One region of the Fructilactobacillus hinvesii genome, then DNA from elsewhere that is predicted to be linked to it. Evidence: riboswitches for the same ligand, from Rfam matches in the RefSeq annotation. Region 1 holds a riboswitch; the other holds the start of a gene.
The links. Region 1 has a riboswitch for lysine ahead of M3M39_RS02840 (amino acid permease). Riboswitches for the same ligand answer to the same signal wherever they lie in the genome.
Positions count from the first base shown of each region.

Region 2: another riboswitch for lysine. It lies ahead of lysA (diaminopimelate decarboxylase); the one in region 1 lies ahead of M3M39_RS02840 (amino acid permease).

Region 1 covers NZ_CP097118.1:591,170-606,674, forward strand. Annotated here, with positions in the region: gene M3M39_RS02795 (threonine/serine exporter family protein) at 1-160, shown strand, start outside; gene M3M39_RS02800 (threonine/serine exporter family protein) at 171-632, shown strand; gene M3M39_RS02805 (DUF1634 domain-containing protein) at 662-1,045, opposite strand; gene M3M39_RS02810 (sulfite exporter TauE/SafE family protein) at 1,045-1,890, opposite strand; gene M3M39_RS02815 (phosphatase PAP2 family protein) at 2,033-2,698, shown strand; gene M3M39_RS02820 (LysR family transcriptional regulator) at 2,733-3,608, opposite strand; gene M3M39_RS02825 (APC family permease) at 3,734-5,152, shown strand; gene M3M39_RS02830 (MFS transporter) at 5,312-6,463, shown strand; gene M3M39_RS02835 (cysteine hydrolase family protein) at 6,504-7,061, opposite strand; lysine riboswitch at 7,181-7,350, shown strand; gene M3M39_RS02840 (amino acid permease) at 7,446-8,915, shown strand; gene M3M39_RS02845 (deoxynucleoside kinase) at 8,967-9,605, shown strand; gene serS (serine--tRNA ligase) at 9,877-11,166, shown strand; gene M3M39_RS02855 (phosphate/phosphite/phosphonate ABC transporter substrate-binding protein) at 11,366-12,304, shown strand; gene phnC (phosphonate ABC transporter ATP-binding protein) at 12,319-13,080, shown strand; gene phnE (phosphonate ABC transporter, permease protein PhnE) at 13,080-13,871, shown strand; gene phnE (phosphonate ABC transporter, permease protein PhnE) at 13,871-14,665, shown strand; gene M3M39_RS02875 (formate--tetrahydrofolate ligase) at 14,831-15,505, shown strand, end outside.
Region 2 covers NZ_CP097118.1:204,581-220,085, reverse strand. Annotated here, with positions in the region: gene M3M39_RS01055 (catalase) at 1-983, shown strand, start outside; gene M3M39_RS01050 (5' nucleotidase, NT5C type) at 1,182-1,784, shown strand; gene M3M39_RS01045 (ketose-bisphosphate aldolase) at 1,800-2,678, shown strand; gene M3M39_RS01040 (DUF4097 family beta strand repeat-containing protein) at 2,775-3,731, opposite strand; gene M3M39_RS01035 (hypothetical protein) at 3,899-4,096, opposite strand; gene M3M39_RS01030 (DUF1700 domain-containing protein) at 4,089-4,691, opposite strand; gene M3M39_RS01025 (PadR family transcriptional regulator) at 4,691-5,017, opposite strand; gene M3M39_RS01020 (NADPH-dependent FMN reductase) at 5,119-5,712, opposite strand; gene dapF (diaminopimelate epimerase) at 5,825-6,805, opposite strand; gene M3M39_RS01010 (aspartate kinase) at 6,824-8,197, opposite strand; lysine riboswitch at 8,377-8,553, shown strand; gene lysA (diaminopimelate decarboxylase) at 8,651-9,949, shown strand; gene dapD (2,3,4,5-tetrahydropyridine-2,6-dicarboxylate N-acetyltransferase) at 9,972-10,679, shown strand; gene M3M39_RS00995 (N-acetyldiaminopimelate deacetylase) at 10,683-11,837, shown strand; gene dapA (4-hydroxy-tetrahydrodipicolinate synthase) at 11,841-12,719, shown strand; gene dapB (4-hydroxy-tetrahydrodipicolinate reductase) at 12,723-13,505, shown strand; gene M3M39_RS00980 (aspartate-semialdehyde dehydrogenase) at 13,525-14,607, shown strand; gene M3M39_RS00975 (amino acid ABC transporter permease) at 14,999-15,505, shown strand, end outside.

The DNA of each region.
Region 1 (15,505 bases):
GTCAGTGATGCCACTGGTTCCGGGGGTTCCGATTACAAATGCCGTCCGGGATTTAATCTCTGGAAATCTGATTAGTGGTCCCGCCCGTGGGATTGAAGCCCTGATTTGTGCTTGTGCCCTGGGGTTTGGAGTTTCGTTAGCGTTAGTTTGGCTAGGGTAGGTGAACAAAATTGATACATTTTTTGATTGTAATTGGGGGCGTTTACATTGCCACAATTGGGTTTGCCCTCCTCATTAACGTTTCGCCCCGAGCACTTAATCTAGGTGGAATTGTTGCGGTTGCCGGATACCTGGTTTATTTGGCTTACCAAAGTCTGGGTGGCGGATACGTTGGCGGGAATGTGTTTGGCGCCTTTACCATCGGGATCTGCGGAATGATGGCCGCGCGGTATAAAAAAATGCCGGTGATTGTTTTTAACACACCAGCATTAGTGCCCCTAGTTCCGGGGGGCCAGGCTTATCAAGTCATGAAGTACATTGCGATGAATCAGCCGCACATGGCCTTTTACTACCTGATTCAGGTTGTGATGATTGCTGGTTCAATTGCAATGGGTTTCTTGCTTTCCGAACTTTTTATTCAGTTGTTTTACTATACGCGACGGCAAATTATCAGAAAGCTGGACCAGATGTAAGTGGTTCAGCTTTTTTGCGTGTCACTTTTTTATAAATGAAATTCGATTCCCAGCCAAAAACTGGTCAAAAGGATAACGAGCACGAGGCTAGTAATGACAACGTACAGAGAATCATGTTCCCGGTAAAACGAGTAAATCGAAACGACGACCCGTAAAACGGGCGTCAAAATCAGGGCAAAAATGCCGGCCATCATAATGGCGTAGGGCTTACCATTTAAAATTCCGAATAAAATTTCATGGAAGTTTTTGACGTGGTAATTAGTGGCGACACCGAGGCTCCCGTTAATTAGGTATAGCAGTAACCCGAGGATCATGATGATGGCAGCGACGACCACCCCCCACCGTAAGATCTTACCGATGGTTTGTTCGACGGATCGCATTTCACTGGCCGCTGGTTGCTTGGTTTGTTTCATTAGATGGTCACCCCAAATCCTTTCAGAATCATTTGTAAGCCCAGGTACAAGAGAATCGGAATGAAGATGATGCGCATCAAGCGGGTGGGCATCATCTGCATAATTCGGGAACCAACTGCTGCCCCCACGATAATGCCCAGTGCTAATGGCACCGCAATTTGGGGTAAAATGGAACCGTTGAAGAAGTAAATGGTAGCACTAGCAGCTGCCGTGACCCCCATCATGAGGTTACTGGTCGAACTGGATGGTTTTAACGGCATTTTCATGAAGGTATCCATGGCGATGACCTTAAAGGCTCCCGAACCAATTCCGAGTAATCCACTCGCGATTCCCGCACCAAACATAATCCCAAAACCGGTCGGAACGTTGGTAACTCCGTAGTCAATCTCCTTGTGCAGATTCTTGTCGTAGTAAGATCCGTTCAGCCGGAGGTCCTGTGCGATTTTATCATCGGTGTGGGTGATTTGGTCGCTATTCTTGCCCCAGAGCTTTCTGACCATGTTAGCACCGGAAAAGAAGAGCAACAGGCCAAAGAGAATGTAGAGAAAAATCGGATTTAAGACTCCGGTTAGTAGGGCACCCACGATTGCTCCCACCGAGGTGGCAATTTCTAAAAACATTGCCACCCGCAGGTTTAACACGTTGTCGCGGAGGTAGGCAATTGTTGCTCCTGAACTGGTAGCAATCACCGCAATGAGACTGGCTCCGATTGCGTATTTGATGTCTAGTCCCATTCCAAGGGTCAAGACGGGAGTAATGATCATTCCGCCCCCAATCCCGAGAATGGATCCCAGGATTCCAACGAAGACGCCGACCAGGAGCATCAGCATAATACTATTGAGCATGGTAGTTCTCCTTTAGCATAAATATAATTTATTGTAACGCAAATTCTCCAAAAGCGCAGAAACTGACTGGCTTAATTCGAGGAACTCTAAGGGAGTATGCTATACTAGCACTATTGAATTAATGCGGAGGTAGGAAAGTAAAATGATGATTAAAAGAGATCCAAGTCGTCCTTATAAGTTAGTGATTGCCGGCTTGTTAACTTTGATTTTAGCAATTGCCGTGAAGGGGAACTGGGGCTTCATTAACTTTTTAGACACAATTGGAACGGGAATTGTTCAACACTGGAATTCCAACACGATGACGAGTTTCTTCACCATCGTGAGCTTCATTGCTAGTCCGAAGCTGGACGTGATCTGGATGGTGTTGTTAGCCTTTATTCTGTGGGGGTGCCGGGCTAAGGTACCGGCGGTCTTTGCCCTCTGTTTGCTTTTTGGAGGAGATGCCCTCGGATTTATTGTAAAACACATCGTGGGACGGGCACGGCCAGCGCTTCATTTAGCCAAAGATACGGGATACAGTTTTCCGAGCGGGCACGTTTTAGGAACGTTGTTAGTCTTGAGCATCATTTGGATCATGCTGGTGCCCATGATTAATCAAAAGGCCGGGATGGTCATTGTGCGCACATTGCTCGTGGTGTGGTTAATCCTGGTAATGTTGTCACGAGTTTATTTGAACGCCCACTTTCCCACAGATGTAGTGGGAGCGGCCACGTTAGCATACTTCTGGTTGCAAATTGCCGAATACCTGTACGTCCGTTTTGCTCCCAGCATGGTACAGATGAAACTCTTTCACAATAGTACTTACTAAACAGCAAGCTTTCCAAGCAATTGGAAAGCTTTTTTTATGCCAAATAATCGCGTTGGGATACCACGTATTTAAGAAAATGTTGACTAGCAATCGAAAGTCCAGCTGGATTCTTACAGGCAATTTCGATTGCCTGAGCGACTTCCGGTTGGGTTTGAGCCGTTGCAATTTGAAAGTCAGAGTTGCCGACCATGAGCTCTGAGACTAAACTCACGCCTAACCCGGCTTCGACCATCGCCATGACGGTGTAGTCGTCTTGAATCTGATCCTTGATCTCTGGATTAACTCCGATTTTGGCAAAGGCCGCCCGAACGTCACTGTGGGTGCCTTCTGGAATCAGGATGATGTTATGAGACTGCTCCTTTAATTTGGCTAAGGAGACCACCGGATTTCCCGCCAACGGATGATCCTTGGGCATGACTGCGACTAACTTTTCTCGTTTGAGGGGCACCGTGGTTAGCCCCTGGGTCAAGGTGCGTTTTAAAAAGCCCAGGTCAACGCGGCCCCGTTTAATGTCAGCGAGAATCTCGTCGTAATCGCCTTGATAGAGGGTGAAATGGACGTGGGGATGGAGGGCTTCAAACCCCTTGATTAATCCGGGGAGCCAGTAGCGCGAAGTGCTGTTACTGGCCCCAATACGGACGGTTCCAGTTTCCAATCCGTTGATTTGATGCGCTAATGTTTGAGCATCTTCGTACTGACGCAAAAGGTGTTGAAATTCTGGATAAAGTTTTTGTCCCGCCGGCGTTAAGCGGACTCCTCGTCGGGACCGTTGGAGGAGTTGGACGTTAAACTCTGCTTCAAGACTCGCGACGGTTTGGCTAACGGAAGATTGGGTATAACCCAGTTCCTGAGCGGCTTTGGTAAAGCTTCCGGTTTCGATAATTTTTTGGAACACGGCGAAACGATTCATTGGATTAGTTCTCCTAATGTTTTGATTAAAAAGATTAATTTTACTTATCTAAGTCTAGCCGGTAAGATAAGAAACATCAATCACAAAGTGCATTCATTATACGTGCATTGAAAGGATGAACAACAATGTGGAAACGAATTTTTCGCCAGGAATCAGTTGCGCACTACCTCCAGGCGGATGCCCGCTTAAAGCGGACTTTGAACGCCTGGGACTTAGTGGCACTGGGAATTGGAGCGGTCATTGGAACCGGAATCTTTATCCTGCCGGGTCACGAAGCAGCGCAACACGCGGGACCGGCCGTAGCAATTGCTTTCTTACTAGCGGCCCTGTTATCCGGGGTGGTGGGCATGGCCTACGCCGAATTCTCGTCGGCGATGCCGATTGCCGGCTCGGCGTACTCATTTGGAACGGTGATCTATGGAGAAATTGTGGGGTGGCTAATTGGCTGGGCCCTAATTTTGGAATACTTCTTGGCGGTTTCCGCTGAAGCAACTGGATTTGCAGCCTACTTTAACAATAACCTATTGGCACCGTTAGGCGTGCACCTTCCGAAGGCTCTGCAAGCTGGGCCGATGGAAGGCGGGATCGTGAATCTGACGGCGGTTTTAATTATTTTGGTGATTGCGGTTATTATCGCGAAGGGCGCCGACTTATCTAAAAAGGTCGAAAACACGGCGGTAATCGTGAAGATTACAATCATCATTCTTTTCATTGGACTCGGGGTCTTCTACGTTAAATCAAGTAACTACGTGCCGTTTTACCCTCAGCAATTTCACGGGGCGCCCTTGGGGTTAGGGGGAATTTCAACGGCGGCTGCTACCGTCTTCTTTGCCTTCATCGGATTTGATGCCTTAGCCGCTAATTCAGCGGAAACCATCAACCCCAAACGCAACGTGGTGCGGGGCATTCTGGGGACCGTTTTAATCGCGGTAGTTCTCTACGTGGCTTTTTCCCTGGTACTAGTGGGAATGGTGCACTACACCCAATTGAATGTGGATGATCCCGCTGCCTACGCGCTCCACGTGGTGCATCTTGATGGTTGGAACAAGCTGATTACAATTGGGGCTTTGTTTGGAATCTTTACTGCGATGGTCACGATGTTCTTTGGTGGTTCCCGGTTGGTGTACGCCCTGGGGCGTGACGGGCTTTTGTCCCAAAAGATGGGTAAGGTGGACGAAAAGAGTCAAGTCCCCCGGAATGCAGTGGTGATTGCCTTGGTGGTGCAGGCCTTCTTTGCGGGAGTCGTTCCATTGGAACAACTAGCTTCTTTGATTAACGCGGGAACCCTACTGGCCTTTGCCTGCATCTCCTTTGGCGTTATTCCGCTACGTCACCGGAAGGATATTCCAAACGACGGGTTTAAGATGCCCTGGTATCCAGTGCTACCGGTCTTGGCCGGATTGTGTAGCATTTATTTCATCATAATGTTGCCAAATGCCACTAAAATTGCCGTGGGGCTCTGGCTGATTGTGGGAGTAATCGTTTACTTTGCCTATGGACTCTGGCACTCGAAGTTACAACAAGGATCCAAAGCAACTGAATAAGTAAAAATCCTCTTTCAATTGAGAAAGGGGATTTTTGTTTGCAGATCAGTTTAAAGAATCCAAGATAATGAGCAGTTGTGATCATTGCTTGCTTCAATTATAATTTAAAAATATATTTTAATTTAAACCAGCAAGCCTTAGAGGGCACTGGAGGCCGACGTGAAAAAGTTATTACTGTATAACGGTTTTTCTAACATTATGTTAGAAGTGATTGTGTGGATGATTTATTTAAAGGAGCAGGGCTGGTCTGTGACAGAAATTGCTTTGTTGGAGGGACTGTTTACGGTGGCTCAAGCAGGATTTGAATTTCCGGCTGGAATTATTTCTGACCGAATTGGGCACAAAGCAGCCTTGTTAAGTGGAGAAATTATTTGCGTGCTGTACTTGATTACGTACTTCTTTCCCACGGTGCACTGGCTCATTTACATTGGCTTTGTACTCTTTGCCTTAGGATTAGCTCTGATTTCTGGAACGGACGTTTCGTTAGTGTACGAAACGGCGGGAACTGAAACTGACCCCCAGTATTTAAAAGCGCTTGGTTACTTTAACTTTATGGGAATTCTTGCGATGGCTTTTGGGAATGCCGTTGGCGGTTGGATTGCGAGCTATTCTTGGCCGTTACTATTTTTGTTAGCAATTGGCACGCGCATTATCTCAGGATTATTGGTACTCGGGCTTGACGCTCAGCAAATTAGTGGGGAAACAACGGAAGTGGTTACCTTCAAGGGCATTATCACTAGGTTTCTGTCGTTTTTAAGGCATGAACGAAATTTTCGGTGGCTTGTGGTTGCGATGAGTTTTTCGGCGGCAGCCGTTACCTTGAGCTATCAGTATGGACCATTAATGTTACGAGAACTCCACTTTTCCACACAGTTGATTTCGCTCGTCTTTGGGGGATTGGCATTGGTGGCAGCAGGACTAGTGCTGTTAGTAGACCGCTTGACCCGTGTAATTGCTCCACATGTCTTGATTATGCTTTTACAAATGGTCAGTTTACTGTTTTTTGCCTCATTTTTGACCCACAACCGCATGATTGTCGTGTTGGGTTTGGTGGTGATTAACGTTGTTTTTGAAATGTGGCACCTTTTGTTTGAAAATCAAATTCAAGATCTGGCGTACGAACATACCCGGGCTTCGGCTTTTTCCCTAGCGACTTTTACCGAATCCGCAATTTTGACGGTGGGTTCAACGTTGGTAAGCTTATTAACGACCACAATGAATTTACTCAACGTAGTTAGCTATTTAGGGATGGGGCTTTTAGCAATTGCTTTACTAAGCATGGTCAGCGCTTGGCGTCATTCTTCTAACTAAAAAACTTTCCTGCTACTGAGCAGGAGAGCCGTTTAATTGATTAGTTTTCGATGCGGGCTCCCAATGCCGTTTGGAAGTGATTAAGCGCAAATGCCTGGTTTTCTTTAGAGAATCCGGCTGTCGCTTGGGGATGAATTACCAGTTGGTAACCCAAGTTATAGGCGCTCACAGCTGTGTGTAGAAGACAGATGTCAGTGGCAACGCCCGTGAGGTGCAGTTCGGTAATGCCACGGGCCCGCAGCTGGAGGTCTAGATCTGTGCCCGCAAAGGAACTGTAGCGGGTCTTATCCATTTCCCCGACGTTAGGATCATTACGGTGGGCATCGTACCACGGCTGCAAGTCTCCGTAAAATTCTCGACCCCAGGTGTCTTTTAAGTTGTGAGGTGGAAAGAGCTTGGTTTCAGGGTGGTAGGGATCATCTTTTTGGTGCAAATCGGTGGGTAAAATGACAACTTGATCGTGAGCAACAAAGTCATTAGCAAGGCTAATGATGGCTGGAGCAGCTGCTTGGGCGGGTTTGCCTAAAGTCAAGGCACCGTTGTCGGCAACAAAATCGTTGGTATAGTCAATAATCAAAAGGGCCTTTTTAGTGGTCATGAGGATTTCTTCCTTCCGTGGTTTTCTTCATTATAGCAAAGGAGACCGTTGGGGGTTTTGAAGATGATTTGCATTTCAGAGGGGAAACCCCTATACTGAGTAAGAATTAAATAACTTAGAATCTAAAAAGAGGAGCAATTTTCATCAGTACGACTGGGGAGGGCACCAACCCCAAGAAACAGTTGGAAAGGGAACGTTGCCGAAACTGAAAAGCTGGTACCTTTTTGGTTGGGGCTTGGTTGAAGAAATCAAGGACTGTCGCACTTGCATGCGGAGCGCTTTAACGGACGAATACGAATGGCAAGGTGAGGGACTCTTCTGGATTAAGAAGGGTCCCTTTTTAGGTTTTAATTAAACTGATCCATAACTACAGGAGGAAGAAAGATGGCAAAAGAAAAGGGAACTCAGCACGTGAAGCGGGGCTTAAAATCCCGCCATGTGTCGATGATTGCCCTCGGGGGCTGTATCGGAACCGGGTTATTTGTTGCAAGTGGAGGAGCAATTAGTAAAGCAGGACCAGGTGGAGCCCTAGTGGCTTACATTCTGATGGGGATTATGGTCTACTTCTTAATGACTAGTTTAGGGGAAATGGCTACTAATCTACCAGTTTCTGGCTCATTCTCGACCTATGCGGCGAAGTACGTTGATCCGGCCCTGGGCTTTGCGATGGGCTGGAACTACTGGTTTAACTGGGCGATTACCGTGGCGGTGGATGTTTCAACGGTCTCCTTGGTCATGGCATTTTGGTTTCCGCATTTTCCGGCGTGGATTTGGAGTGCGGCAGCGCTAATCCTGATTTTTATCATCAACGCGTTAGCGGTGTCCGCCTTTGGAGAAACCGAATTTTGGATGTCATTGATCAAAGTGATCACAATTATCATCTTCTTGATCGTGGGCTTTTTAACCATCTTTGGAATTATGGGTGGTCATGCCGTAGGACTGCATAACTTTACCTACAAAAATGCCCCGTTTGTCAATGGAATTCCTGGGATTATCAGCGTGTTCGTGGTCGCTGGTTTTTCGTTCCAGGGAACTGAACTAGTGGGGATTACCGCTGGGGAAGCAGATGATCCTAGAAAGAGTGTCCCTAAGGCGATTCACGAAGTTTTCTGGCGGATCATCTTGTTCTACTTCTTGGCAATCTTTGTGATTGCCGCCATTATTCCGTACACGAGTCCTGATTTATTGGGTTCATCTGCGAGCGACGTGTCTATCAGTCCGTTTACAATTGTGTTTGAACGGGCTGGGCTGGCAGCTGCCGCCAGCGTGATGAATGCCGTAATTTTAACGTCCGTGATTTCTTCTGCAAACTCCGGGATGTACGCTTCGACGCGGATGCTGTATTCAATGGCTGATGAAGGATATGCGCCGAAGCTTTTTGGGAAAGTTTCCAAACGTGGGATTCCCTTCTTAGCATTATTAGCAACAACGGCCGTGGCTCTTTTAACCTTCTTGACCAGTTTCATGGGACCACAAATCTACCTATGGCTGGTAGCTGCTTCTGGTTTGACTGGTTTCATTGCTTGGTTCGGGATTGCGCTCTCACACTTCCGCTTCCGACGCGCGTTCATTGCGCAGGGACACAAGTTAGATGAACTAAAGTACCATGCTACGTGGTTCCCATTTGGTCCAATTCTATGTTTGATTTTATGTATCGTGGTGATTTTTGGTCAGGATGTGGGCGCCTTTGTTCACGGGCAATGGTTCCAAATTGCCGTTACCTATATTAGTGTTCCGTTGGTCTTGATTCTGTACATTGCCTACAAGCTGATCAAACACACGCACTTGATTCCGTTGGATCAGGTTGATGTTTCTCCGGCTGATTTAAGCCAAGAAAACAAAGCGAATGATTAATGCTACAATAGGGAGTGCTTTTTAAATCAGTTTCAGTGGAGGATGGACCATATGATTGTTTTATCAGGACCAATTGGAGCGGGGAAAACGTCGTTAACCACGTTATTAGCGGAGCATTTCAACGCTCCCGCTTTTTACGAATCCTTGGATGATAACGAGATTTTACCGTTGTTTTACAAAGACCCGCAAAAGTATGCCTTTTTGCTACAGATTTACTTTTTAAACCGCCGACTCGCAGCAATCAAGGAGGCCAATGCCAACCGTTTGAGCGTGATGGACCGGTCTTTGTTTGAAGATTCCTTGTTGTTTCATTTGAATGCTGACCTGGGTCGTTCCACTAAGACGGAAGTTGATACGTATGACTCGTTGTTAGCTAACATGTTGGCTCCGGTTTCTTCCACTGATTATCAAAAGATTCCAGACTTGTTAATCTACCTCCATGTTTCCTTTGAAACGATGCTGGCACGGATTAAGAAGCGGGGCCGCAGTTATGAGCAGGTTGATCACGACGCCAGCCTATATGATTATTACCAAGAGTTAAATCGGCGCTACGACCAGTGGTTTAACCAGTACGATCTTTCTCCCAAGCTTAAAATTGACGGTGATCAGCTGGAATTTGTGGAAAATGAGCAGGCCCGGGCGCAAATTTTTCAACTGCTGGATCAAAAAATTGCCCAAATTTTGGGATAAGTATTGTATAATAAAGAAAATGAAAACGAAGGGTGTAGTTTTAGTAGAACGTCAGAGAGATGACGGGTGGTGCGAGTCATCGTTCGAATCTTCCGCTACGCTAACGAGGGCAGTTAATCCTGCACGGTGATTCCGTTACTAATCAAGTTGAGGGCCTGGCTCAGTGTAGTCAGGAACTTGGGTGGTACCGCGAACAAAGACCTTCGTCCCAATTGAGGGGCGGGGTCTTTTTATTTAACAATTGGTAGTTCAAATTTAGGAGGTCTTTTTCATGTTAGACATTAAGTTAATTCGGCAACGGCCAGACTGGATCAAGGAAAAGATGGCAACCCGGGGCGTGAGCCCAGAAACGATTGATCACCTGTTAGAGTTAGACCAACAACGCCGGGATTTAATCGTGCACACCGAACAATTAAAGGCAGAACGAAATGAAGTTTCTGACCAAATTTCGCAGTTAAAGCGCAATCAACAGGATGCAGAAGAACCCATCAAACGGATGCGAGCAGTGGGAGCGGAAATCAAACAGTTAGATCAGGACTTGGAAAAAGTAGCGGCCAAGCAACACGACGTGGCGGCTCATTTACCAAACATTCCGAACGATCAAGTGCCGGTGAGCCTCACCGAGGAAGGTTCTGTCGAACTGCGTAAGGTGGGCACTCCCCGTCAGTTTGACTTTATGCCCAAAGCCCACTGGGAAATTGGAGAAAACCTGGATATTTTAGACTTTCAACGCAGTGCCAAGGTGGCCGGTAGTCGGTTCGTTTACTACTTAGGGGCCGGTGCCATGTTGGAACGGGCCGTTTACAACTTCTACCTGGACGAAAACGACAAGGCTGGATACACGGAAGTATTACCACCGTACATGGTAAATTCTGATTCGATGTACGGAACGGGACAATTCCCAAAGTTCTTAGAAAACAAATCCGGCTTTGAAATTACCGACAGTGATTTAACGATGATTCCAACGGCGGAAGTACCGTTGGTCAACTTCTACCGTGATGAAGTGATTCCCACGGAAAAGCTCCCGGTGAAGTTTACCGCATTAACTCCGGCCTTTCGTTCGGAAGCAGGGAGCGCTGGTCGAGACACTAAGGGTTTGATTCGGTTACACCAATTTAACAAGGTGGAAATGGTCCAATTCACTAAACCAGAAGATTCTTGGGATGCTCTAGAAGCAATCACACACCAGGCCGAAAGTTCTCTGCAAAAACTGGGCTTACCATACCACGTGATTACGTTAACCTCGAGTGACATGAGCTTTACGGCGGCGATGACTCACGATTTGGAAGTATGGATGCCGGCCCAAAACTGCTACAGAGAAATTTCTAGTTGTTCCAACACGACTGATTTTCAGGCCCGGCGGGCTCACATCCAATACCGGGATGAAAACGGAAAGTTACAATACGTACACACGCTGAACGGGTCTGGATTAGCAGTTGGCCGGACGGTGGCTGCTATTTTGGAAAACTACCAAAACGAAGATGGTTCGGTGACAATTCCAGAAGCATTGCAACCATACATGCACGGCATGAAGAAAATTACCAAGCAACAATTATTTTAATTATAAATGAAAGAAAAGAGCGACGGTTGCGTCGCTCTTTTTTGATTGGCGAAAATTCGGCATTCTGTGGCAATTTGTGCTAAACAAAAGTAAGAAAGATCATCTAGCGAAACATAATACGAACATTTTTCCGGATTATGTTGCAATCGTTAACTAAAACGTGATAAACTGGAGTCACTATTAACTGAGGAGGAGCGCAATGAAGGTCAGTCGGGTACTAAAGTTCGGATTATTGGCGTTGGTATTACTGATGGTAGGGGGCGAATTGAGTGGTTGTAAGAAGCACACTACTGCCGAAAATTACCAACCCAAGAAGCTAGTGGTGGAATTTAATCCATCTTCAAACGCCGGCAAGATGGAAGCACGAGCCAAACCATTGGAAAAGATGTTGGAACAACAACTCCACATTCCCGTGAAAGTGGTGGTATCTACGAGTGGAAGCTCGATGGTGGAAGCCCTCGGATCCAAAACCGCAGACGTGGCATTTTTAGCCCCCACGGCGTACGTACTGGGACACTCTAACTATGGAGTAAAGGCCATCTTACAGGCCACCCGGTACAAGTACGGTCCTGATGCAACGGAAGACGTAACCGACGTTCCGACTAGTACGTATCTAGGGGAAATCGTGGTCCGGAAAAACGGAAAGGTGAAAAACCTGAACGATTTAAAGGGAAAAAAGATTGCGATTCAGGATACAACTTCGACCGCGGGTTACATTTTCCCAGCGGTGGAATTGGAAGAACACGGGATTAACATTCATAAGAATGGGATTAAAACCTTTACGGTCAAAGGGGCCGACCAAGGGGTCTTATCCGTTTATAACGGCAACGCCGATGCGGCCTTTGTTTTCCAAGGGGCTCGCAAGATTGCGGCCAAGGATGATCCAAACGTCATGAAGGACACTTCGGTGCTCTACAAAACGAAACCAATTCCAAACGATACGATTTCGGTGCGCAAGGACATGAGTCCAAAGTGGGACAAGAAAATTGCGAATGCTTTTCAAACGATTGCCAAATCGAAAAAGGGACACCAGATTATTTACGAAATTTATAGTCATCAAGGATACGTTCCGGTTAAGGACAGTGACTTTAACATTGTGCGGACGTACTTACGTAAAGTAGGACGCTTAGACGAGTAAGGGGAGATAAACTAGTGGGTGAAGAGACGGTATTAGAACTGAAACACGTGAATAAGAGATATCCAAATGGAGTGAAGGGATTAGACGACATCAACTTTACGGTGCACAAGGGTGAATTTGTGGCAGTAGTTGGATTGTCCGGAGCTGGAAAGAGTACCCTCTTTAATTCGATTAACCGGATGGTTGATGTCACTGACGGACAAGTCATCGTTGATGGACAAGACATCACTCAGGTAAATGGTAAGGAATTACGGCGGATGCGGCGTAAAATTGGAATGATCTTTCAAAGCTTTAATCTGGTGAACCGGGCTACGGTGCAAAAGAACGTGTTAGCCGGTCGGACCGGTTACTACCCAACCTGGAAGACGTTGTTAGGGATTTACTCTAAGGAAGATCAACAAAAAGCAGTGGCCCAACTGGAAAAAGTGAACATGGTGAAAAAGCTCTACCGTCGGGCTGACCAACTCTCAGGAGGACAAAAGCAACGGGTGGCCATTGCCAGAACCTTGATGCAAGATCCGACCCTCGTGTTGGCCGATGAACCGGTGGCCTCATTGGATCCAAAGACCAGTAAGGGTGTGATGGATGACTTGTACAACTTAAAGAAGTACGAACACATCACCGTGTTGGTGAACTTGCACTCGATGGAACTGGCCTTAAAGTACGCGGATCGCATCATCGGGCTGCGGGACGGAAAGTTGGTTTACAACAAACCGATTGCAGAAGCCAACGAAGCTGACCTACGTGAAGTTTACGAACACGGGAGGGATAACTAATGAAACAGGAAGTCCCACAACTATCGTTTGTGCGGCGGTTCCACGTCGTGGGAATTGCGATTACAGTCGTAATTTTAATTCTAATTTACTATTCGGCGCTGATTACGGGGGTCGATGTGAACGCCTTCTTTGAAAACGCTGATCAATTCGGAGTCGTTTTAAATCAGATGAAACATCCGGACTGGCCGTACCTCACAAAGATTGCGGGGACGTTAGCACAGACGCTCCAAATGGCGATCATTGGGACGACGATTGGAGCAATTATTGCGCTTCCGTTTTCCTTCTTAGCAGCGCGTAACATCGTGAGAAACCCGATTGGACGGTTGATCATTCGCTTGATCCTTTCGTTAATCCGAACCTTACCCACCCTGTTACTGGCAGCCTTGTTCGTGGCCATTTTTGGAATTGGACCGATGACCGGGGTCATTACCCTGGCCTTCTTCTCCTTTGGAATGATTGCCAAGCTGTTTTATGACTTTATTGAAACAATTGACATGGGTCCGGTGCGAGCTTTACAGGCGACGGGAGCAACCATGTTGCAAACGATTCGGATTGCGGTAATTCCGCAAATTTCCGGTCAGTTTATGAGTGACTTTATGTATACGTTGGAAATTAACGTGCGGTCCTCAACCGTGTTAGGGTACCTAGGGGCTGGGGGAATTGGGTTGTACTTACAACAAACCCTCGACCAATTTGACTACCCCCGGACGGCTGTAATTATTCTAGCCATTTTTGCCGTTGTACTTGTCATTGACGCCATCAGTAATTACGTAAGGAAGCGACTTCAATAATGAATAAAACAAAAACAACCGCGTTGGAACGCTTTAAATGGATTGTAGTGGCTCTCTTAGTCATTTTTATCTACCTCTGGTCAATTAACGGAATTCCCTTCACTGGAATTCAAAAGTCGGCCAGTAGCGTTAGTATGGCCATCCTGAAGGGAATCATTCATCCGGAATGGTCCTATGTTTATAACGGGAGTGGGGAAGACCTTGTTTCTCAACTCGTGATTACATTGGCGATTGCCTTTTTAGGAACCATCATTTCGGCGTTTCTCAGTGTGCCACTGGCCTTTTTAGCAGCTCAAACCACGAAAAAATTCTTTCACCCCCGTTCAACCATCGGGAAGGTGATCTTAACTGCCATCCGGGCTTTTCCAGAAGTGGTGCTTGCCATTCTGTTCATTAAAATGGTGGGACCCGGTTCCTTTGCCGGAGTACTCGCCATTGGAGTGCACTCGGTCGGAATGCTTGGAAAATTGTTCTCAGAAGCCATTGAAGAGATGGATCGGAGTGCTGAGACGGCCATTATTGCCGCGGGTGGATCCAAAATTCAAACGTTCCGGATTGCCACGTTACCAACCATTCTACCGGCGTTAATGTCATACACGTTATACCGGTTTGAAATCTCGGTTCGATCCGCTTCGATTTTAGGGTTAGTGGGAGCCGGAGGAATCGGAACCCCCATGATGTTTGCCTTACAAACCAGAGACTGGTCGAAGACGGGAATCATTTTATTGGGAATCGTGTTGATGGTAATTGTGATTGATACGTGTTCTTCTACCATTAGAAAACGATTAGGTTAAACCAAAAGTCATCCATTTAGTGGGTGGCTTTTTTGTTTACCCGAATATTTTGTGACTTACAAATCGCAAACGGAGTTGACTTTCCGACCAGATATCGGTCAGAATGAAAGCAATTAGTAGAGTGAAGGAGCACGGCCATGGTTTGGTCGTAGAGGAGGATGCCCCATGAAAAGTGATATTGAAATTGCGCAAGCAGCCACACCGTGGCCAATTGAGAAGGTGGCTGCGACCGCTGGGTTTAAACCAGAAGAAGTTTTACCGTACGGTCGCTCCAAGGCTAAAATTGAACGCCGTCACCCAGTTGATCCGCAACAATTTGGCAAGCTCGTGTTAGTAACGTCAATTAATCCCACGCCGGCCGGAGAAGGAAAATCCACGGTAGCCGTGGGCCTTGCCGATGCCATGCAACAAGCGGGCAAGCAGACGATGTTAGCCCTGCGGGAACCATCCTTAGGTCCCGTGATGGGGATGAAGGGGGGCGCCACGGGTGGTGGATACTCTCAAGTGATCCCGATGGATGACATTAACCTCCACTTTACGGGTGATTTTCACGCTCTAACCGTGGCCCAAAACACGCTGGTCGCTTTGATTGATAACAGCATTTACCAGGACAATCCCCTTAACTTAGATCCACGCCAAATTATTGTGAAACGGGTCTTAGACGTTAACGATCGAGCCCTGCGTCACATTGTGATTGGACTGGGCGGTCGGACCAGTGGAGTGCCCCGCGAAGGTAGTTTTGAAATTACGGCGGCTTCCGAAATGATGGCGATCTTAACCCTTTCGACTGACCTTGCTGATTTAAAGCGGCGGATTAACCGGATCGTGGTGGGTTATACC
Region 2 (15,505 bases), 390 kb from region 1:
GTAGCAACGAAATGCAGTGGGACTTCTGGTCGCATTCTCCTGAATCAGTCCACCAGGTAACATATCTGATGGGAGACCGGGGCAACCCGGCAAGTTACCGGACCATGAACGGGTATGGTAGTCACACTTATAAGTGGGTTAATAAGGACGGAGAAGTTTACTGGGTTAAATACCACTTTATTAGCCAGCAAGGAGTTCAAAACATGACCGATGAAACGGCCGCAAAGGCTGCTTCTGAGGATACGGACTACTTGATGCATGATCTTTATGATGCCATTGAACAAAAGGATTACCCATCTTGGAAGGTCTACGTGCAAATCCTGCCTTACCAGGAAGGAATCGACTATCCAGCTGACATCTTTGACGTGACTAAAGTCGTTTCGCACCATGACTATCCATTACAAGAAGTGGGAGAATTCACGTTAAACGAAAATCCTACGAACTACTTTGATGATGTGGAAGAATTAGCCTTTTCACCAGCCAACTTGGTTCCTGGAATCGAAGCTTCACCAGACAAGTTACTGCAAGGGCGGCTCTTTGCTTACAAGGATGCCGAACGGTACCGCTTAGGAGCTAACTATGAACAATTAAAGATTAACCGGCCGGTTAACGAGGTCCACAACTACGAACGAGATGGCTTCATGGCTGATAATCAAGGTAGTGACGTCAACTACGAACCAAACAGTAAGAACGGGCCGGTGGAAGATCCGCACGCTTCGATTACACCAGAACAACTATCAGGAGCAACGGGCGCTTATCGGCCGTACGACCAGGATTATTACTCACAGGCGGGCGCTTTGTACCGCTTGATGAGTCCCGCTGAAAAGGATCGTTTAATTGAAACGATTAAAAATGGGTTAGGTTCCTTTGACAATCACGAAATTCAAGTCTTAGAAACCAAGCAGTTTTACAAGGCTGACCCAGAATACGGAACCCGGGTTGCAGAAGCCCTTGGGCTTGATTTAGCAGAAATCAAAGATTAACGGACCTTTAAGAGTGTCATCAGAACTTGATGACGCTCTTTTTTGGTCTACTCGCGAAATGAACGGAATTGATGGTAAAATAAGGGAAGGAAAACTAATTCAAGGGCATTTCGGTTGCATTTACACCCGCTTCTTTTATCATCAGTAGTGGAGGGTCATCTAAATCAATCAGAGGCCCGGTCAAAGTGAGGTCCAAGGATGACAAGCACTAAACCAAAATTATTTTTAGACATGGATAACGTGATGGTGAACACCCTGCCGGTTCTGAACGAACTTGCCAAGTTACCGTTTACCAAACCCAAGCCAGATCAGCTCACCGGAATTTTTCGCGACTTAGCGCCGATTCCCGGGATTTTAGCAAGCGTCCCTGAGTTGGCTAAGCACTACGAAATGTATGTGCTTTCGACGGCCCCTTGGGATAATCCCAGCGCCTGGCAGGATAAGCTGGCCTGGTTACAACAGTACTTTGGCACGGGAGCCGATAATCCCTTCTATAAACGGGTAATTATTACCCATGACAAGGGACTTGTTCATCAAAACGGAGGCTTACTCGTTGACGATCGCCCTTACCACGGGGCCAGTGCCTGGGTGGATCCGGCGGTTCCAAGTGCCTGGATTCAATACGGTGCGGACGAACGGTTGCAGTGGAAGGATGAGTTAACCAGTTTCTTACTGGCGATTGCCACTGAACAGGAACAAGGGAAAGATTTGCCGGCAGCGATTGCCGCTGCTAATGCGGGTCAGAATCCCTACTTAGTTCATGGTGATTTACAAAACTTTGAAGCAGCCAATTGGGAATAGCAAAGGAGAAAACTAATGATTACAAACAGTACAGCAATGTTACAAAAAGCACGGGCAGAACACTATGCGGTTCCAGCATTTAACGTGAATAACTTGGAATGGGCCAAAGCCATCTTACTGGCTGGAGAAAAGGCCCAATCTCCGTTGATTTTACAGGTTACAAGTGGTGCTGCTAAGTACATGGGCAGTTTTCGGTTAGCTTATGATTTGATTGTTGACATGTACAACGCTTTACACATTACCGTTCCAATTTCAATTCACTTGGATCACGGAACCTACTTTGATGCTTTAAAAACGTTGGGAATTAGCTACACTTCTGTTATGTTTGATGGCTCCAGCCTGTCCTTAGACGATAACTTAGCCAAAACCGCTACCTTACGGGACTTAACAACCGCGCAATCCGTTAGTTTAGAAACGGAAGTAGGAACCATCGGAGGCGAAGAAGACGGTGTGATCGCTGATGGTGAAATTGCCCCAGTTGATTCAGCAGTTGCAATGGCCAAAGCCGGAGTTGACATGTTGGCCGTGGGAATTGGAAACATCCACGGTAAATATCCGAAGGACTGGAAGGGCTTAAACTTTGAGCACTTGCAAAAGATTGACGATGCAATCTTTGCGGCACTTGGCAAGCGGATTCCACTTGTGTTACACGGTGGTTCCGGAATTCCGGATGACCAAATTCGCAAGGCCATTCAATTAGGGATTGCCAAAGTAAACGTCAACACCGAAGGACAACTGGCCTTCCACCAAGGATTGCGGGATTACATCCTGAGTGATGAAGACTTAAAGGGCAAGAACTATGATCCCCGGATTCTTTTGACCGCTGGGACCGATAAACTGGTTGATATGTGCTTAGACCGGATTCGGGTCTTTGGTTCAGAAAACAAAGCTTAATTAGAAATAAAAATAGCTGGACTCTAAATTTAATTCAGAGTCCAGCTATTTTTGTATTTTTAAAGGTTAATCACTAAAAAAATTTAGGGAGCACAATTAATCCTCTTGATTATCCTTATGCTTGATTTTAACGTTCTTGAGCTTTAAATCACCGTCATCAGTGTTAATTTTACTGGAGTTAATCTTAGCATTTTTAATTTGGACGTCGCCACTTTCACTGTCAATCTTCAGGCGGTCATAGTTGGCGATTTTTTGGTTTACCATCATTACATCCCCTGAACCACTGTTAAAAGTGAGATCCTTGGCAATCAGATCACGGATTTTAATATCACCACCATCTGATTTAAGGTCGGTCTTGGTGAAGGTGTTATTTTCTAGCAAGATGTCTCCTGAGCCACTGTTGATTTTAACCGGTTGAGCAGAATTGACGTTTTTCAACAAAACGTCTCCACCCTCTGATTCAATTTGGGCCGCCTGGGTCTTGGTGTTTTTCAAATGAACATCTCCACTGGCAGAGTTGATAGTGGTCTTCCCGATGTGACTGTTATTACTATTTACATCTCCACCATCGCTTTTTAGGGTGGTTTGCTTGAAGTTAGCCTGGGTTAGCGTTATGTCCCATATGTTACTGGTAGCCTGGAAGTTCTGAACGGTGGTGGGAGTTTTGAAGTTTAAGGTACCGGAATTAATTTTGACGGTCTGCGGATTGGCAACCTGTGGCAGGGTAATGACGACCTTGTGCTTGAGTTTGCCATGGTGACTGTGGTTGACTTCATCCCAGAGTTTTTGGTCTTTCACGGTTACCTCAATCTGATTTCCTTTTTTGTCTACGTGGGGTTTTTGTTGGCTTGAAAAGTTTGATTGAACGGTAAATTCATTACCAGACTTCACGGTCAGCACGGCGGGAACGTTTATTTTTAAGGTATTCAGTTGAGCGGTATTTTTGATGGTTTGGGTGCTTGTTGCTGCCTGTGATGATTTGGGTAACAGCACGGTGGGAACGATTGCCAATGCCAGTCCAAGTATGTTTAATCCAATGAATTTTTTGTTCATGTTAAATAACCTTTCTTCTGTTTGCTTTAAATTTTAATTTGAGTCTTTTTCATTCTATTTTTAGCCGAATGCGAGCATTAACACCAGACTAACAATTCCGAGGGCTAATAACAGGCTAAGGCAAACGGGAATCCCGATAATTGCGACTTTCATTTAGTAAAACTCCTTTAGAAATCATCGTCAAAATCATCATCATCGTCGGAATCATTACCGACGTTGAGTTCAATGTGCTTGCTATGGTGGGAGTAGGCTTTTTCAAAACCGTGGACCTTGCCACCGGCATAAAAGCCGATGACCCCTAGAATTAAACCGGTAACGGCTAAAATGATCCCAGCCATGAGGGTTCGTTTCATAAATTTAACCATGAGAATCATCCTTTCTCGGACTTAGTTTTGCCTGCGAGTAACGATAAATCTTCTTGGTCCAGTCAGCACCAATTTGAATGATAAAGCGGACCACGAAGTAGACAATGGGCGGGATCATGAGTAAGACGCCTAGGATTAACAATCCTGCTCCTAGGATACTCAAGGCAACCACACCCTTACTGAAGATTGTTGTAATTCCCAACCAGATGAATAATCCTGCCACAAAGAGGGCTGCAAAGAGCAGGGCTCCGACGGTAAAGACGAAGATAAACAGCATTAATAGGATAAAGCCGGCAATTCCTAGCAATACCGGGGACGCGATGGCTGCTAGAATCGTCACAATCAACTTCACGTTATGGTTTACGCTACCCTTTTTCGGTTGTTTTTCGTCTTCAGTAATTGTGTAGTTGGCAGTGATTTGACGGGCTAACTGCCGGGGGGTTCCCAGATTTTCCACGATGTCTTTATAGTCCTCTAAGTCGCCATCCTTGAGATACTCCGTGTAGTACGAAATGGCGTCATCACGTTCCTTAGTGGGCATGGTTTTTAAGTAGTATTTAAGTTCTGTAATGTATTGTTCTTGGTCCGTTGGCATTATTCATCCTCCCTTGGCATTTGATTATTAAAGACCTGATCGACAATTTTTTTATGGTGGTTCCAATCGCGTTTAACTTTTTCGAGTTGGGTGAGACCAGCAGCAGTAATTTGGTAGTAACGGCGGTTACGGCCGTCAAACGGCTGATCATACGTCGTTACCCATTCTTCCTTTTTAAGCCGGCGTAAAATTGGGTAGAGCGTAGAGTTTGAAATCGGGATGAATTTTTTCACTCCTTGCGTCAGGGCGTAACCGTAGTAATCCTCCTGAGCGAGGAGGGCCAGCACGATTCCTTCCAACACTTCTGAACTAATTTGAATGGCGATGGTCATCAGCTCCTTTACTTTCAGTAATATTATACATCGTATAATATAAAAGGCAAGCACAAAAAAAGACCATGATTTTTTCATGGTCTTTGAGTGGAATTTTATTTAAGTTTAGTAGCGTAGTGAGCGATATTTTTAACGGTTGCCGTAATTTTTTCGGCGTAATATTGCCGTTCGCTCGCCTCTAAGTCGGGGTTTAGTTCCCCATCTTCTGTAAAGATGTTTTGAATGAAACGGAGGTTCAGGTTGCGCGGAACACTAACTAAGCTGAGAACTTGGAAAACGGGTAACCAAGCCATGGAAGCGAGAATTCCTCCAAACGACCCCATTGAATAGCTAATTGTTTGAATTGGCGTATCACTGACCCCCGTTCCTAAGTAGTCAAAGGCATTCTTTAAGGCACCCGGAACGGAGTAGTCGTATTCGGGGGTTAACAGGAGGATTCCGTCTCCCGCGGCAACGTCTTTAACCCAGCGTTGGGCGTTTTCTTTTAAGCCATTTGGATAGTCCGGGGTTCCCATTGGTGGTAATGCCTCTGTGTATGGTGCTAGCTGATAGTCACTTACCTTGAGAAATTTCAGGTTGACGTTTGCAGCTTGTTCCAATTCAGCTTGGTTGCGTTTGAGGTATTGAAAGAGACGTTTCCCCATGGACGGTTCGCGGACACTTCCTAAAATTACGTTTACAGTAGTCATAATATTAATCTCCTTTAGTTTTAGTAAACCTATTATAACTACTTATTTTTAGTAAGTAAAATGAAACGACTCCAGCAAAAAACTCGCCTTTAGCAAAAAGACGAGTTATTGATTATTTAGTTTGTAACGATTTGACCCACGCTTGGTAAGCAGCCTCTTCCGTGGTGGCTTGATAGTTGCCCTGGTCAAAATGACCTTCTAAGAGGTCTGTGTCGTGAATGGTCCAATTCCCCAAAGTCGTGGCGTTGGCAATTAAACGCAACGAGTAGTCCTGCCCGGTCCGGGCGACGTGAACTTTTACCATTCCACCGGGATTGTAAACGGTCACGACGTGGTCAAAGTCACCTTGGTCATGATTTAAGACGTAGGCCAGGCTGGTGGCTGTCATTCCGGTTCCACAGGCGTTGGTAAATCCGACCCCGCGTTCATAGGTCTTGACGAAAAGTTGATCAGGGCCCAAGATTTCGGCGAAGTTAAGGTTCACCCCATCAGGAAAGTAGGGGTTTTCCCCGTTCAGGTAGGGTCCTAATTTGGCCTGTAATTCCCCGGTTAAGGTGGTGTGATCCATGAAACTGATCAAATGGGGGTTTGGTACTGCAATCGCCGTAAAATCAAGATCGGGAGCGAGCTGTGGGAGTGGACGGTTGAGAACCGTGTCACCGCCCAGCTCAGCGAATGGAAAATCAGCCGCGTGAAACCGGACCGGTGCAATTTCGACTCCAAAGGCGGGAACTGCTGGAGCGAGCGTTGCGGCTTGTTCTACGTGTAAATCAGCATCCTGCGTTTCCACCAAAAACTTGGTTTGGCCGGTTTGTTCGGCGAGGTAGCGAGCCACCGTTCTTAGCCCGTTTCCACACATTGAAGCAATGCTTCCGTCAGCGTTGACCACCGTCATTTTACCAGCACAGTCAGGATGGGTAGACTGGTCGACCACGAGGATTCCATCGATATCGTTAAACCGTTCGTCGTCACTCTGTTTCAGTTGAACGGCTAATTGTGAGATTTGGTCTAAGCTGGGTTGCGGATCAAACTGGGTGCGATCCAGAATGAAAAAACGGTTTTCAGAGCCGTGCACTTTACGTAAAGTTGGCATAATTAAGATCTCCTGTTATTAATTAAAAATCCGATTGTTATCAAAGAAGTGCTGATAAATTAACCGGACCGATTTTTCTGCATCAGCTTCGTCAGTTCCAAGCATGATTGAGATTTTAGAGGCCCCTTGGTTAATCATGTGGATGTTGATGTCATGGTCTGCTAAAGGACGAATGATCTTTTCAATCGTATTGGGACTAAGTTGCATTCCTTCCCCCACAATCATGATGATGGCATAGTGGTCAATCCATTCCAACTGGTCTGGATGGAGCTCGTTGCGAATGTCTTGACACATCGCCTTGACCTTTTGCGGGGTTAGTTGCTGGTTATCAAAAATGATGGTCAGATCATCAATCCCAGATGGCATGTGTTCGTAAGAAATGCCATATTTATACAAAATTTGGAGCAGTTTCAGAGTAAAGCCGACTTCCTTGTTGAGGAGGTAACGGTGCAAGTAGAGGGCCGAAAAGCCCTTGGAACTAGCCACTCCGGTGATGAAGCCTTTCGGTTGAAATCCCTTTTCGGGAACGATCAACGTGCCCGGCAGTTCGGGGTGGTTAGTGTTTTTAACGTTAATTGGAATCTGCGCCTCGATGGCGGGTAAGAGGGCCTCATCGTGAAAGACCGAAAAACCAGCATAGGAAAGTTCCCGCATTTCCCGATAAGTCATTGTTTGAATGCTCTTGGGTTTGGAAACAATGTGCGGGTCTACCGAGTAAATGGCATTAACGTCCGTAAAGTTTTCGTAGACCTCAGCGTTGAGTCCCTTGGCGACGATGGAACCAGTGATGTCTGAACCGCCCCGTGAGAAGGTGGCAATCGTTCCATCGGCCTCGTTAATTCCAAAGAAGCCCGGAAAAACTAGGTAGTCCTTACAGTCCCGGTAATGAGCCAGGTGATCATAAGTAGCTTGGGTGACGTGGGCATCGTTAACGGGACCAGCCAAATCGAAGCCAACCTGGTGGGGGTCCATAAAGGTGGTTGAGAGTCCCATTTTCGTAAGAATTTGACTCAAAAGATAAGCGTTTAAGTATTCACCGTGAGCCTTAAAGGTGGCCAGTTGGTGGGCAAAATCGTGATAGGACTGCTTTGCTAAGTCCTTGATCAGCGTGCTGATGTGCTCCATGACGGCATCCGGCACGTTAAAATGCTCGGCAATGTTTTGATACCGAGCAATGATTTCTGTTTGTAAGTCAGCGACCGCATTGTGATCTCTGGTGGCGTAAGCGTACTGAATTAGAAGGTCTGTGACCTTGATATCACCTTTAAAGCGGGTCCCTGGAGCGGAAACGACAATGGCCCGCCGCTCTGGATCCTGTTTAATAATCTTGATGATTTTTTCGAACTGGGTGGCATCTGCAAGCGAACTGCCCCCAAATTTAACTACTTTCATAAATTGTCTGACCTCGTTGGTTTGATTAATAGTGAAACTATCATCATTTGTTTAATTACGCAACTTCATTATGCGCAAATCTGAACCCGTTTGGCAAACTCTATATAGAAATAAAGAAAATTAGTTGATAACCACGGCAATTGGTTGACGACCCGGGGCTTTTTCGTTATGCTTAAAGCAAATCAAATAGAGGTCGCAAGGAATAAGAGTACCGCGGGGAGCTGCCATCCAGCTAGGAACCACGAGAAAGGATTGTTTGCCGAAGTGCTAAGGGGAGATGGGCCTTAGATAACTGGGACGTAGCTTAAGAGGCTACGGACTGTCGGGACGTTCATTCTCGGGGAGCTATTCATAAAAATCGATTCTAATTTACCACAGTAGGGTCTTTTGGACGGAGCTTCCGTACCGAAAGGCCCTTTTTCTTTGGTTTGAAAGCGATTGAGGAGGAAAATAATGTTAAGTAGTGATGAAATTCAGGATAATCAGCTTTTGATTGGGGGCATTCCTGCCACCGAACTGGCTGATGAGTTTGGGACGCCATTACAGGTCTACGATGTAGCTAAGATTCGGAATCAGATTCGGGCCTTTGCCCGCGTGTTTGAAGAACAACACGTAGACTACGCAGTTAGTTATGCCAGCAAGGCCTTTGCTTGCGTAGCGATGTACCAGGTGGTTAACCAGGAACACGCTCATATCGACGTGGTTTCTGCCGGTGAACTAGCTACGGCCATTCAAGCCGATTTTCCAATGGAGCGGGTAAGCTTTCATGGAAACAATAAATCTTATGAGGAATTGCAAATGGCAGTGCGCCACCACGTGGGGACCATCATCCTCGATAACTTCTACGAAATTGACCTGTTAGCTCAGGTTCTTGAGGAAGAAGATGCCAAAATCGACGTGATGCTCCGGGTTTCTCCAGCCGTTTCCGCTCACACCCACGAATTCATTCAAACCGGACAACAGGACAGTAAGTTTGGCTTTGACATGTTGACGGGGCAAGCAGACCAGGCCTTGCAATTAGTATTGGATCAACCCCGGATGCGGTTACGTGGGGTTCACTCCCACATTGGTTCCCAAATTTTTGCTACCGATGGGTTTAAAATTGAAACCCAGAAGTTAGTGCGCTTGATGCGCCGCTGGCGGGATGAGTTTAACTACACGCCGCAGGTTGTGAACGTCGGTGGTGGTTTTGGGATTCAGTATACGGATGCTGATCACCCGCTTCGTCCGGAAGAATTCGTGGAACAAATTTTGACCACTTTGAAGGAAGAAACGAAAGCGAACGACTTACCAGTGCCGGCGGTTTGGATTGAACCAGGGCGCTCGATTGCTGGACCCGCCGGGGTTAGTCTGTACCGGGTGGGTTCGCAAAAGACGATTCCGGCTGTTCGTAAGTACGTGGCGGTTGACGGGGGAATGGGTGATAACATTCGCCCGGCCCTGTATGGAGCTGAGTACGAGGCTATTTCTGCTAATAACGTGCACCCGGACACAACGGAAACGGTCACGGTGGCCGGGAAATACTGTGAATCGGGAGACATCTTGGTGAAAGATGCTCAGTTACCGGAAGTTCACGCTGGGGATGTCATTGCGGTCTTAGCAACCGGAGCTTATGGGTACTCGATGGCTTCAAATTACAACCGTAATCCCCGACCGGCGGTGGTGTTCGTTGAGAACGGACACGCGCAGGTTGTCATTAAGCGCGAAAGCCTCGCCGATTTAACCCATTTAGACGTCAAATTAAGCGATTAAACGTAAATAAAGGAGAATTACCATGGCTGAAATGAACGCACAAGAAATTATTCAATTCATCGGCAATGCCGAAAAGAAGACAAACGTGAAGGTTTACCTGAAGGGAGACTTAAGTTCGATTGACTTTCCAGCTACCATTCGTCCGTTTGTAAATGAGCAAACTGGCGTAATCTTTGGAGACTGGAAGGACGTGCAACCGTTCTTAACTGCTAACCAAGCTAAGTTAACTGATTACGAAATTGAAAACGACGGGCGTAACTCTGCGGTACCATTGTTAGACACGAAAAACATTGACGCCCGGATTGAACCAGGTGCCATCATTCGGGATCAAGTTAAGATTGGTAAAGATGCTGTAATTATGATGGGCGCCTTGATTAACATTGGGGCCGAAGTCGGGGAAGATTCCATGATCGACATGGGCGCCGTGCTCGGGGGCCGGGCCATCGTTGGAAAGCACTCCCACATTGGGGCTGGGGCCGTGTTAGCGGGAGTGATTGAACCAGCGAGCGCCAAACCCGTGCAAATTGACGATGACGTATTAGTGGGAGCTAATGCCGTTGTGATTGAGGGGGTACACGTCGGCAAGGGCGCCGTCGTGGCTGCCGGTGCGGTCGTTACCGAAGACGTTGCTCCATACACGGTGGTAGCTGGAATGCCGGCCCAAAAGGTAAAAGACGTCAACCAACAAACGTTGGACAAAACCAAGTTGGAAGACGATTTGCGGGGTTAATCCATGACACTTGATTTACACGAACTGTACCGTCAGTTACACCAGATTCCCGAACTAGCGCTGCATGAATTTAAAACGCACGCTCTTTTAATGAAACAAATCAACGCCCTTGCTAGTGACGTAGATTTTGTTGAAATTAAGGTTCCGGACCAATTACCAACCGCGATTTTGGTACTTTTACATGGAACAAAGCCGCGTCGGACAATTGGATACCGGACTGATATTGATGCATTACCGGTTACAGAAGATACCGGGTTACCGTTTGCCTCGCAGCACCAGGGGCGGATGCATGCCTGTGGGCACGACATTCACATGACCGTTGCCATGGGGGTGTTGGCGAAGTTCATTAAAGCACAACCAACGGATAACCTGCTTTTTTTCTTTCAACCAGCCGAAGAAAGTGAAAACGGTGGGAAGTTGGCCTATGAAGATGATGTCTTTACCGGCCAATGGCGCCCCGATGAATTCTACGGACTCCACGATAATCCGCAACTACCGGCAGGAGCAATTGGGTGCCGGATGGGGACTCTGTTTGCGGGAACTACGGAAGTAGACGTCCACTTTACGGGAACCCAGGGACACGCGGCTTATCCGCAGTTTGCGAACGATATGGTGGTCGCAGCGAGTCAGTTTATCGGTCAAGTTCAGACGATTGTATCGCGGAGCGTTGATCCGATCGAAGGGGGCGTGATTACCTTTGGTCAATTTAACGCGGGAACCATCCGGAACGTGATTGCCGGAGAGGCCGAGCTCCACGGAACGATTCGGGGACTAACCCAGAAGATGATTGAACACATTGATGAGCGGCTGCAGGCGGTGGCGAACGGAATTGCTGCCAGCTATAACTGCCAGGTAGACCTCCATTTGAACCAGGGGGGCTATCTGCCAGTGGAAAATAATCCGCATCTGACGGAGCGTTTCATTCAGTACATGCAACAAAATCCGGACGTGAACTACATTGAAACAGAACCGGCAATGACCGGGGAAGACTTTGGGTACTTGCTTTCCAAGTTTCCCGGAACCATGTTTTGGTTGGGGATTGGAGACCCAAAGCACCAACTGCACTCCAGCGAACTAGTTCCCAACGAAGCGGCAATTGAACCCGGGATTAGTGCGATTACCGGTTGGTTACAACAACGAATGACAGAAAAGGAGTAAACAATGGCTGATTTTACAAAAACTGATATTATTACGGCGCTGATTACGCCCTTTACTGCAGACCAAGAAATTAACTATCCAGCGTTAGAAACCCTGACGGATCGTCTCCTTAATGAAGGTGGCAACGGCTTCTTAATTGGGGGCACGACGGGAGAAACCCCGACGTTAACTCACGACGAAAAAATTAGTTTGTACACGAATTTTGCACAATTTATTGACGGCCGGGTGCCAGTGATTGCTGGAACCGGGAGTAACAACACCCAGGCCACGATTGACTTTACAACGGAGGTTAGCCAGATTCCTGGGATTGATGCTGCCTTGGTAGTGGTACCGTACTACAACAAACCCAACCAGGTCGGAATGAAAGCGCACTTCCGAGCCGTTGCCCAAGCCACCAACTTCCCAATCATCATCTATAACATTCCCGGTCGAACCGGTGTTAAGATGGATGTTGATACGATCGTTGAACTAAGCCACGAACCAAATATCATTGGGATTAAACAGTGTGGTTCGATGGAAGAATTTGAGGCAATTGTGGACCAAACCCCCGATGACTTCTTGGTCTACACCGGCGAGGACCCTCAGAGTTTGTTTGCTAAGAGCGTTGGGGGCAACGGTGTGGTTTCTGTGGCTTCCCATCTCTACCTGCCAAAAATGCGGCAAATGTATGATTTGTTGAATTCTGATTTAGCGCAAGCTGGGAAGTTACAACGTGAGCTTACGCCGAAGATGCAGGGCTTATTCTTGTACCCATCGCCATCTGCGGTGAAGTTCATGTTGACTAAAAACGGCCTTGATGTCGGTGGATGCCGCTTACCCATCACCGATTTAACGGCGGTTGAGCAATCCTACGTCTTACAAGCATTGGGAGAAAAGGAGTAGTTTATGCCAATTACAGTTTTAGTAGCGGGCTTTCGGGGCTCAATGGGCCAAAAGGCCACTGCAATGATTAACCGAGATCCGGAGTTAGAGTTAGCGGCGGTGTACAGTCCCCACGTGACGACTTTGGATCCAGCTGCTTACGATTTGCCGGAAACGACGCAGGTCTTCAACCAGTTAGACGCCATTTCAACGACGGCGCAAATTTGGGTCGACTTTTCGACTCCGGCAGGCGCCTTTGCCAACGCCCAGTTTGCATTAGAACACGGGATGACACCGATCATTGGAACCAGTGGTCTGAGTGACGACCAGGTGGCGCAGTTAACCAAACTGGCGGATGAACAACAACAAGCTGGCTTATTAGTTCCAAACTTTGGGTTATCTGCGGTGTTACTAATGCAGTTTGCTAAGCAGGCCGCCCAGTACTTCCCGGATGCTGAAATCATTGAAATGCACCACGGCGATAAGAAAGATTCACCATCTGGAACCGCGATTAACACGGCGAAGATGATTGCCGCTGGTCGGAACCAAAAACCAGAAACGGTGGAAAATCCCGTGGAAACAATTCCGGGAGCGCGAGGAGCTAATTACGAAGATGTTCCGATTCACGCCGTTCGGTTACCAGGGTACGTGGCGCACGAACAGGTCCTCTTTGGTGGTCCTGGTGAAGCACTGACGATTCGGCAGGATTCCTTTGACCGGGAATCATTTATGCACGGCTTAAACATTGCGATTAAACAGGCTCACCGCCTGACTGGTTTTGCCGTGGGATTAGAAAACGTGTTATAGGAAAGGATTTTTGACACTTATGAAGGAATATAACGTTGCAATTTTAGGGGCCACCGGGGCCGTGGGAACTCGGTTAATTCAACAATTGGAACAATCTTCGATTCCAGTGAAGCAGGTAAAGTTACTGGCCTCTCCCCGTTCAGCAGGGACGGTTTTGCAGTTTAAGGGACAGGACGTTACGGTGGAAGCAACCACGCCGGAATCCTTCGACGACGTTGACATCGTGTTAGCTTCTGCCGGGGGAGCTGCTTCAAAGCAATTCCTCCCAGAGGCCGTTAAGCGTGGCGCAGTAGCCGTTGACAACACCAGTGCCTTTCGGATGGATCCAGAGGTACCCCTAGTGGTTCCAGAAGTCAACGAATCCGCAATTGAACAGCACAAGGGGATTATTGCTAACCCGAACTGTTCGACGATTCAAATGGTGGTGGCTTTAAAACCAATTTTAGATGCGGCCGGCTTAAAACAAATCATTGTGTCGACCTATCAAGCTGGTTCTGGGGCCGGACAAATGGCCATTAAGGAGTTGGACCACGAAGCCCAACAACACCTAAACGGGGAAGAAATGACGGCGGATATTTTCCCAGTGAAGAGTGAAGCCCACCACTACCCGTTGGCTTTCAACCTTTTGCCCCAAATTGACGTCTTTGAACCAGATGGCTCAACGCATGAAGAGTGGAAGATGGTTCACGAAACCAAAAAGATCATGCTCGGGGATATGAATGATCCAAAGATCAAGGTCAACGCTACCTGTGTGCGGGTTCCCGTTGTGATTGGGCACGGAGAATCCGTCTACTTTGAAGTGGAAGATAACTCCAATTTAGACGCGCACAAGATCCAACAATTGATTAAGAACGGGAAAGGGTTAGTGCTAGAGGATAATCCTGCTGAACAACTTTACCCGCAACCAATTAACGCCGAAGGGCACACCGACACGTACGTTGGTCGGGTGCGCGCTGATCCCGAAAATCCAGGAGCTTACAACCTGTGGGTCGTAGCCGATAACCTTTTGAAGGGTGCCGCTGCGAACACCGTGGAAATTGCGGAAAAATTAGTTGAACATGACCTGGTTCGCGTTCCGGCCGATTACTACGGCAAGAAATAACGAACGTTAACTTTAAAAAAACTTAAAGTTAATGGTTGACACGAAGATTAACCAGGGGTTAAGATACTGACAAAGATATGAACGAAAGAGTAACCTAACTTTCAATTTACAGAGAATCGCGCTGGAGTTGAGAAGCGACAATTGGAACTAGGCGAACCACACTCGTGATCATCAGGTACTTTCTAGAAAATACTCGGGTTGCTCCGTTACGAGCTGTGCCTTACCATTCTAGGTGAGGTGCCTGAGTGGCTAGCAGTAATGTTAGTCAAAATAGAGGTGGGAACACGAGTCGGAATCGTCCTCCAAGTTATCAATTTTTTGATAGCTTGGGGGACTTTTTTTTGGCCAAATTCGACTGGTGGAACGCACCAAAACGGTCAAGGAGGGAATTATGAGTTACATCAATCAAGTTTTACCCAGTTTACTGGAAGGGTTAAAAATGACGTTGGGCGTTTTCGTCTTGACGTTAGTGGGTTCATTACCGTTAGGCGTGATCGTGGCCATTCTGCAAAAGTCCCCATTAAAGGTCTTACGCTGGATTATCGATACTTACATTACGATCATGCGGGGGACACCGTTATTGCTGCAAATTGTGTTCGTTTACTACGGGTTAAGTCTTGCCAACCTAATCACGCTACCCCGGTTTGAAGCCGCGGTCTTCACTTTTATTTTGAACTACGCTGCTTACTTTGCTGAAATCTTTCGCGGGGGAATGCAAGCCGTGCCGGCCGGGCAATATGCAGGTGCAAAAGTACTTGGCTTTAGCCGCCTGCAAACCATGTGGTACATTACCTTACCGCAGGTGGTCAAAACAGTCATGCCGTCGGTAGGAAATGAAGTGATTAATTTGATTAAGGACACGTCGTTAGTTTACGTAATCGGATTAGGGGACTTAATG